Bosea sp. 685: one gene and its partner. The protein of the gene in region 2 interacts with the protein of the main gene of each other region in a pairwise test. Links are inferred from orthologs where the notes say so. Each region holds a gene or a part of one and is shown on either strand. Other genes may lie near its edges.

Region 1 (4,044 bases), 560 kb from region 2 along the record:
TGATGTGGCCGGACTGCTCGCCGCCGACATTGAAGCCATGAGCGCGCATATGCTCGAGCACATAGCGGTCGCCGACTGAGGTCCGCGCCAGCGACAGGCCGAGACCGCCGAGATAACGCTCCAGGCCGAGATTGGACATCACCGTCGCGACGATGCCGGGCTGCGACAGTCGCCCATCCTCCTGCCAACTGCGCGCGATCACGGCCATGAGTTGGTCGCCATCGACGACCTGCCCCTGCTCATCGACGATCAACACGCGGTCGGCGTCACCGTCGAGCGCAATGCCGACATCGGCGCGCAATTCCCGCACCTTCTGGATCAAGGCGGCGGGATGGGTCGAGCCGACATCCTTGTTGATGTTCAGCCCGTCCGGCTCGACGCCGATCGCGATGACCTCCGCCCCAAGCTCCCAGAGCGCTTCGGGGGCGACCTTGTAGGCGGCGCCATTGGCGCAATCGACCACGATCCGTAGACCCTCCAGGCTCATATTGCGCGGCAGGGTGCGCTTGGCGAACTCGATATAGCGGGCATGGGCGCTCTCGATACGCTTGGCCCGGCCGAGCATCGGCGAGGTTGAGAGCCGCGGCGATAGATCGGAATCAAGCAGGGCCGAGATCTCGGCCTCGACCTCGTCATTGAGCTTGTGGCCGTCGGGGCCGAACAGCTTGATGCCGTTATCCTCATAGGGGTTGTGCGAAGCCGAGATCATGACGCCGAGATCGGCACGCATCGAGCGCGTCAGCATCGCGACAGCCGGCGTCGGCATCGGGCCGAGCAGCATCACATCCATGCCCACCGAGGTGAAGCCCGCGACCATGGCGTATTCGATCATATAGCCCGAGAGCCGCGTATCCTTGCCGATGACGACGCGGTGGCGATGCTCGCCGCGATGAAAGGCAATGCCGGTCGCCTGGCCGACCTTCAGGGCGAGATCGGGCGTGATGACGCCGTTGGCGCGCCCGCGAATGCCGTCGGTTCCGAAATATTTGCGTGTCATGTTTGCTCTGTCCACACGAGCCCGCAGGCTCGATCCGGCTTCCTTCTATAGCCGGAATTGGTTTCCGCCTTCTCACGATTTGTGACGAATCCTATCCGACCACGGGGCGGAGCAGGCGCAAGACGCTGCCATTGGCTGCGACCGGGCAGCTACACTCGAAACCAGAGCCTCATCTCGAGAAGAGAAAACTGTGGCTCACAAGAAAAAAGGCGGCCGATACGGCCGCCTTTTCCAATCGGGAGAGGTTTCGCCTCAGAGCTGCGGCTGCGGCTCCAGCCCGGCGTCGGGTTCGCCGCGCTTGCGGCCGCGGCCGGCGCTGGGAACCGCCGAACCACGCGGCGCATGCGGCGTGTCGTCGGTCTCACGCACCGGGCGCTTGCCAGCGATCAGGTCGCGGATCTCGTCGCCGGTCAACGTCTCGAATTCGAGCAGCGCCTCGGCCACCGCGACGAACTGCTCGTGGTGCTCGGTCAGGATCGCGGTGGCATCGAGATAGCCCTGATGGACGAGCTTGCGGACCTCGCTATCGATCTTCTGCGCGGTCGCCTCGGACAGGCTCTGCGTCCGACCCATCGACATGCCCAAGAAGACCTCCTCCTGGTTGTCGCCATAGGCGACCATGCCGAGTTCCTTGGAGTAGCCCATCTGGGTGACCATGGCTTTCGCCATCTTGGTCGCCTGCTGGATGTCGCCAGTCGCGCCCGAGGTGACGTTCTCCATGCCGAAGGTCATCTCTTCCGCCACGCGCCCGCCCATGGCGACCGCGAGCTGCGAGGTGAACTCCTTGAATTTCATCGAGTAGCGGTCGCCCTCGGGCAGGAACTTGACCATGCCGAGCGCACGGCCGCGCGGGATGATCGTCGCCTTATGGACCGGGATACCGGCGGGGACATAAAGCCCGACGATGGCGTGACCGGCCTCGTGATAGGCGGTCAGCTTCTTCTCTTCCTCGGACATCGCCATGGATTTGCGCTCGGCGCCCATCATGACCTTGTCCTTGGCGTCCTCGAACTCGGCATGGGTGACCATCCGCTTGGCGCGACGCGCCGCGAGCAAAGCCGCCTCGTTGACGAGATTCATCAGGTCGGCGCCCGAGAAGCCCGGCGTACCGCGGGCCAGGATCTTGAGATCGACATCGGGAGCCAGCGGCACTTTGCGGACGTGGACGCGCAGGATCTTCTCGCGACCGGCGACATCGGGGTTCGGCACGACGATCTGGCGGTCGAAACGGCCCGGACGCAGCAGCGCGGGGTCGAGCACGTCGGGACGGTTGGTGGCGGCGATGATGATGACGCCCTCATTCGCCTCGAAGCCGTCCATCTCGACGAGGAGCTGATTCAGCGTCTGCTCGCGCTCATCATTGCCGCCGCCGAGGCCGGCACCGCGATGGCGGCCGACCGCGTCGATCTCGTCGATGAAGATGATACAGGGCGAGTTCTTCTTGGCCTGCTCGAACATGTCGCGCACACGGCTCGCGCCGACGCCGACGAACATCTCGACGAAGTCGGAGCCCGAGATGGTGAAGAACGGCACATTGGCCTCGCCGGCGACGGCGCGCGCGGTCAAGGTCTTGCCGGTACCGGGAGGACCGACCAGCAATACGCCGCGCGGGATGCGCCCGCCGAGCCGCTGAAACTTCTGCGGATCGCGCAGAAACTCGACGATCTCCTGAAGGTCTTCCTTGGCCTCGTCGATACCGGCGACATCCTCGAAGGTGACGCGGCCATGCGCCTCGGTCAGGAGCTTCGCCTTGGATTTGCCGAAGCCCATGGCCCGACCGGCGCCGTTCTGCATCTGGCGGGACATGAAGATCCACAGGCCGATGAAGATGACGAAGGGCAGCGAGTTCACCAGCAGCGCCATGAACCAGGGCGTGCCCTCGGACGGCGCCCGCGCCGAGACCTGAACGCCCTTCTGGGCCAAGGTCTTGAGCAGTGCCGGGTCGCCATAAGGCGCGTAGGTCACGAAGCTGCGGCCATCCGAGAAGGTGCCGGAAATCTCCTGGCCGGCGACCACGACATTGGCGATACGCCCGGCCTCCGACTCGTTGATCAGCTGGCTATAGGGAATTTCATTGGTGCTGGCGCGCTGGCTTGGGCTCTGGAAGAGCGTGACGAGCGCCAGAACCAGCAGGAAGATCACCACCCAAAGGGCGAAATTACGGAAGTTCGGATTCATCACCAGTCCGATCGGGCCTGCCGGAATGCCGGAGGAGGCCAAGGGTTTGCTAGGCTAATCTAGGTGCGGCACACGCCCTTGCCAAGGGAAACGGGCCAATCGACCAGACCTTATGACGCCGCAGGGTGAACGCCCCGCTTGCGGACAGGCTCGCGCCGCACGCAAAGGACGCCATCGCGACCAAGCGTCAGCACGCACCCCGACAATGTCCGTGTCAAGGCAAACCGCGCCCGCGCCGCCTCGATCAACGCAAAACCGCAGCTTTCGAGCCTCTCCAGCCGCGCCACGGTGTCTTCATCGGCGCCGACGCTATCGACGGCCCGCGCCAGCAGGCGCAGCAGCATTTCCTCGGGATGGTCGAGCAGGGCAGTAAAGCCAAGCTTGACCGCACCAGCCTCGTCGCAGGGCATAACGATCGCCGGCCAGAGCGCCTCGGCCCGGCTTGCCAACGCCCTCTCCATGCGCGCCAGCCGCGTCGCCAGCGTCCCCAGGCGACCGGCGTCGAGGCCGGCCTCCGACAGCACCGGCATCAGCATGCGCCAGCGCACGCGCTCGAAGCGCGGGTCGAGATTGCTCGGATCGGCCGCGAACCACAGGCCGCGTGCCCGGGCCGTGGCGACGAGCCGCGCCTTGGAGACGCTCAGCAGCGGCCGCGCCAGCGTGATTTCGTCCCGGCGGCTGCGCGCCCGCATGCCGGCAAGCCCGGCCGGTCCCGAGCCATGCGCCATCCGCATCAGCAGCGTCTCAGCCTGATCGTCCAGCGTATGGGCGGTGACGACCACCGCGCCGCCGCGCCGCTCGGCCTCGCGGGCGAGCAGATGGTAGCGGGCTGTTCGCGCCCGATTTTGCAAACCGGTCGCGGGCTTTGG
Region 2 (4,114 bases):
TGTTTGAATGCCATCAGGGTCCTCATGAGAAGAATGGGCAGGCAATCAGCCTGCCAGAATAGGCTGAAGTAATGAACCTGAAAATACGGCGGAAGCGCGATGCAGCGTGAATCGCGGTGCACGATCGCGTCATCGGGCATCCCGCACGGCCAAGCCCGCCCCACGCAGGAGCCTTGCGAGAGGCCGGCAGACGCGAGGGCACCAATCCGATGCTGAAACGACGGTCCGCCCGCCGCTTGCAAGCAGATCTTACCTAAACGCCGCCGCGCACCAGCCAGACCAAGACGACACCGAGCACGGCGGAGCCGATTCCGATCAACCGCATACGGTCGACCGGCGTCTCGGCTGCGCTGCGCAAAGCATCCTTGGCGAGGTTCGGCACCGCCGCGAACAGGATGCCCTCGATGGCGAAAACCAGGCCGAGCGCCGCGATGAAATCCCACATACGCGGCGCCCGGGTTCGAATCAGGGCCGCGCCGGCGCGGCCGGCACGGTGGTCGTCGCGCCCGCATCCCGCTGGGCTTGCGGCCCATTGAAGAAGCGGAAGAACGGGGTATCGGGCGAGAGCACCATGCGCGTATCGCCCGGCTTGATGCTGGCCTCATAGGCCTGCATCGAACGATAGAACGCGAAGAACTCCGGATCCTTGCCGAAGGCTTCGGCGAAGACGCGGTTGCGCTCGCCTTCACCCTCGCCGCGAACTTCGTCCGAACGGCGCTGTGCCTCGGCGACGATCACGGTCGAATCCCTGTCGGCACGCGCCCTGATCTCCTGCGCCTGCTGGGCACCGAGCGCACGGGCTTCGGCCGCCTCGCGCTGACGTTCCGTCTGCATGCGCTGGAACACGGCTTGCGAGTTGGCAGCCGGCAGATCGACGCGGCGCAGGCGCACATCGACGACGGTCATGCCGAAGCGCGCCGCCTCACGGTTCACATCGTCACGAATACGGCTCATCAAGCGCGAACGGTCGGTACGGACCATGGCGGTAAAGCTCGCCTCAGCTAACACGCTGCGGACATTGCCGTTGACGATCGAGGCAAGCTGCGAGTTGGCGCGCGGGATGCTGTTGACCGCCTGATAGAACTTCAGCGGGTCGGAGATCCGGTAGCGCGTGAAGGCATCGACGACGAGCCGCTTCTGGTCCGAGGCGATGATTTCCTGCGACGGCAAGTCCAGATCGAGGATGCGGTTGTCGAGGAAGGTCACCGTCTCGAACGGCGCCGGCAGCTTGAAGTAGAGCCCGGGCGCGGTCGCAATGGTGCGCACTCGCCCGAACTGCAGCACGATGGCCGATTGCGTCTGCTGCACGACGAAGGTGCCGGCATAGAGCAGGACCGCGGCGAGGCCGACGAGGATGAGCGCACCAAGGCGCAGGATCGAACCGTTCATCGGACCGCTCCTCCCTGCTGAGCGCCCGGCGCCGTGCGCCGCTGCTGGAGTTCGTTGAGAGGCAGATAGGGCACGACGCCCTGGCTACCATTCTTCTGGTCGATGATCACCTTATCGGTGCCGCCAAGCACGCGCTCCATCGTCTCGATGAAGAGGCGCTCGCGGGTCACGGCCGGCGCATTCTTGTACTGCGCATAGACCGCATTGAAACGGCTCGCCTGACCCAGCGCTTCGGCCACCGTCTGGTCCTTATAGGCTTCGGCCGACTGGACGAGCTGTGCCGAACGGCCGCGCGCTTCCGGCACGACGCGGTTGGCATAGGTCTGCGCTTCGTTGCGCAGGCGCTCCTGGTCGGCGCGCGCCGCCTGGACGTCGCGGAACGAATCGATGACCTGCTGCGGCGGATCGACCTTCTGCATCTGCACGAGGCGGATCTGGACGCCGGCCTTGTAGGTGTCCAACGTCTCCTGCATCAAATGGCGCACCTCGGTCTCGATCGCGCCGCGATCGGTGGTCAGCACCGGCTGGATGTTGCGGCGGCCGACGACTTCGCGCATCGCGCTCTCGGCAACGGCCTTCACCGTGCCCGGCGGATCCTGGATATTGAAGACGTAGTTCTCGGGCGCGACGGGGTCGATCTGCCACTGCACGATGACGTCGACGTCAACGATGTTCTCGTCGCCGGTCAGCATCAGGCTCTCTTCGATCACGTCGGTTTGCCGCGAGGTGCGCACCGATTCGACCGTGCGGAAGCCGACCTCGGTGGTGACGACATTGGTCACCTGGGGCTTGATCACGCCGCCGATCGGATAGGGCCAGTTCCAGTTGGCGCCTTCGCCGGTCTTGCCGATATATTTGCCGAAGACGGTGTTGAGGCCGACCTCGTTGGGGCGCACGAAATAAACACCGGTCGCGAGCCAGACCAGCACCAGGACGAGCACGCCGAGAATCAGGCCGCGCCCGCCGACATTGCCGCCCGGAAGCAAATTCTTGAGCCGGTCCTGGCTGCGCCGCAGGATCTCTTCCAGATCGGGCGGCGAACCGCCACCGCTGCCGCCGCCATTCGAGCCGCCGCCCCAAGGGCCGCCACCGCCGCCGCTTCCACCGCGATTGCCCCAGGGTCCACCCCCGCCGCCACCGCTCCCACTACCGCCGCTCTGGTTGCTCCAAGGCATACTTGCGCCGTTCCCTTACGCTCGTGTCAGGCCGTGCAATAGGCGAATGCCGGCCATTTGTCAGCGCCCTTGCGGGGCCGTGGCGCTGACTTGGGCATGGGACATGGATTCGTCAACGGCGCAAGCCATTCATCGTCAACGGAAAGCCGGCTCATGGCCGGCGACGAAACGTCGCGAAGGTGAAGGCGTGCTCATCATCGGGACCGTGGGGGTGCTCTTCGCGTGCGACACCTTCGAAGGCGGCGCGATTCCAGTCCGGGAAAACCGCATCGCCCTGCGGCGCCGCATGCACGAAGGTCAGTTCGAGCCGGTCGACGAAAGGCAGGGCCTGGCCATAGATCTCCGTGCCGCCGCCGATGATGACCGAATGCGCGCCCATCGCGCCGCCCAGGCTCTGGGCGAGCTCGAGCGCTCCTTCAAGTGAATGCGCGACATGCACGCCCTCTGCGCTGAAATGCGCATCGCGCGTCAGCACGATCGTCTCGCGTCCCGGCAGCGGCTTGCCGATCGAGAGATAGGTCTTGCGCCCCATGATGATAGGGCAACCCGTCGTCAGGCGGCGGAACCGCCGCATATCGGTCTTCAATCGCCAGATCAGCTTGTTGTCGTCGCCGATGACATTGTTGTCAGCGATGGCTGCGACAATGACGAGGGGAAGCGCTGCCATCGTCTCAGTTCCCCTGCCCCAACCGCGCCAAAGCCTCGCCTTCGAGCCGCTTCACCGTCCACTCGTCCTGCGCGGCGGCTCCGATCGAGCGATAGAACACCCGCGACGGCTCGTTCCAGTTCAGCACCCACCAGGCCAGGCGCGGCAGTCCCTCCTCGACGCAGCGCCTGGCAAGGTTCGCGATCAGCCCCTTGCCGATGCCGCGCCCGCGCTGACCGGGCCGCACATAGAGATCCTCCAGCCAGATGCCGTGCCGGCCCGAGAAGGTGGAATAGGTGTAGAACCAGACCGCGAAGCCGACCGGCTCGCCCTCCCACTCCGCGATGTCGCAGAATGTGCGCGGGTTCGGGCCAAACAGCGCCAAGGCGATGTCAGCCTCCGTCGCCGCGACCTCATGCAGCAGCTTCTCGTATTCGGCCAGTTCCCTGATGAAACCGAGGACGAGGCCAGCCTCGTCTGGACGGGCGGGGCGGATGGTCAAGCTCATGGCGAGAGGCCCTGCGACGACGACCGCCGCGCTCATGGAAACATGAAGGAGAATCGGCAAGCCGACACGCCACGATTTGTCTCGCGCATAACCCGGAAAAGCGCCAGCCGGCAGAACCGACGTGACATGCAGAAGGCCGCACTCAGGCGGCAGCGGTCACGATGATCTCGACGCGAAAGTCCGGATCGGCCATGCCGACGGTGCCGCAGCTGCGCGCCGGCGCGTTGTCTCGGTCGATCCAGGCGTCCCACACCGCATTCATGCCGTCGTAATCGTCCATGGTTCTCAGCCAGATCGTGGCTGAGAGGACCTTGCTCCGGCCACTTCCGACTTCGGCAAGCGCGGCATCGATCTTGGCGAAAGCCTCTTGCGTCTGCTGGGCGATGTCGCCCCGCT

What was found.
Region 1: the proteins of hflK (region 2) and ftsH interact in binary tests that used the Escherichia coli proteins (3 or more experiments, as listed by UniProt). The link is inferred for Bosea sp. 685 from one-to-one orthologs.

The regions. Positions count from the first base shown.
Region 1 is NZ_CP134779.1:1,107,603-1,111,646, reverse strand. Bases 713-3,589 are described here. They hold ftsH (ATP-dependent zinc metalloprotease FtsH), read right to left. Parts: upstream 3,176-3,589; coding sequence 1,250-3,175; downstream 713-1,249. Other genes in these bases: tilS (tRNA lysidine(34) synthetase TilS), read right to left, coding at 3,286-3,589; glmM (phosphoglucosamine mutase), read right to left, coding at 713-997. Also shown: more of glmM, read right to left, coding at 1-712; more of tilS, read right to left, coding at 3,590-4,044. UniProt on the Escherichia coli protein: Acts as a processive, ATP-dependent zinc metallopeptidase for both cytoplasmic and membrane proteins. Plays a role in the quality control of integral membrane proteins.
Region 2 is NZ_CP134779.1:1,664,643-1,668,756, reverse strand. Bases 476-3,422 are described here. They hold hflK (FtsH protease activity modulator HflK), read right to left. Parts: upstream 2,565-3,422; coding sequence 1,386-2,564; downstream 476-1,385. Other genes in these bases: RMR04_RS09175 (GNAT family N-acetyltransferase), read right to left, coding at 3,236-3,422; RMR04_RS09180 (dihydrofolate reductase), read right to left, coding at 2,716-3,231; RMR04_RS09190 (protease modulator HflC), read right to left, coding at 476-1,389. Outside these bases: RMR04_RS09200 (Do family serine endopeptidase), read right to left, coding at 1-14; RMR04_RS09195 (DUF2065 domain-containing protein), read right to left, coding at 254-445; more of RMR04_RS09190, read right to left, coding at 466-475; more of RMR04_RS09175, read right to left, coding at 3,423-3,718; RMR04_RS09170 (RidA family protein), read right to left, coding at 3,861-4,114.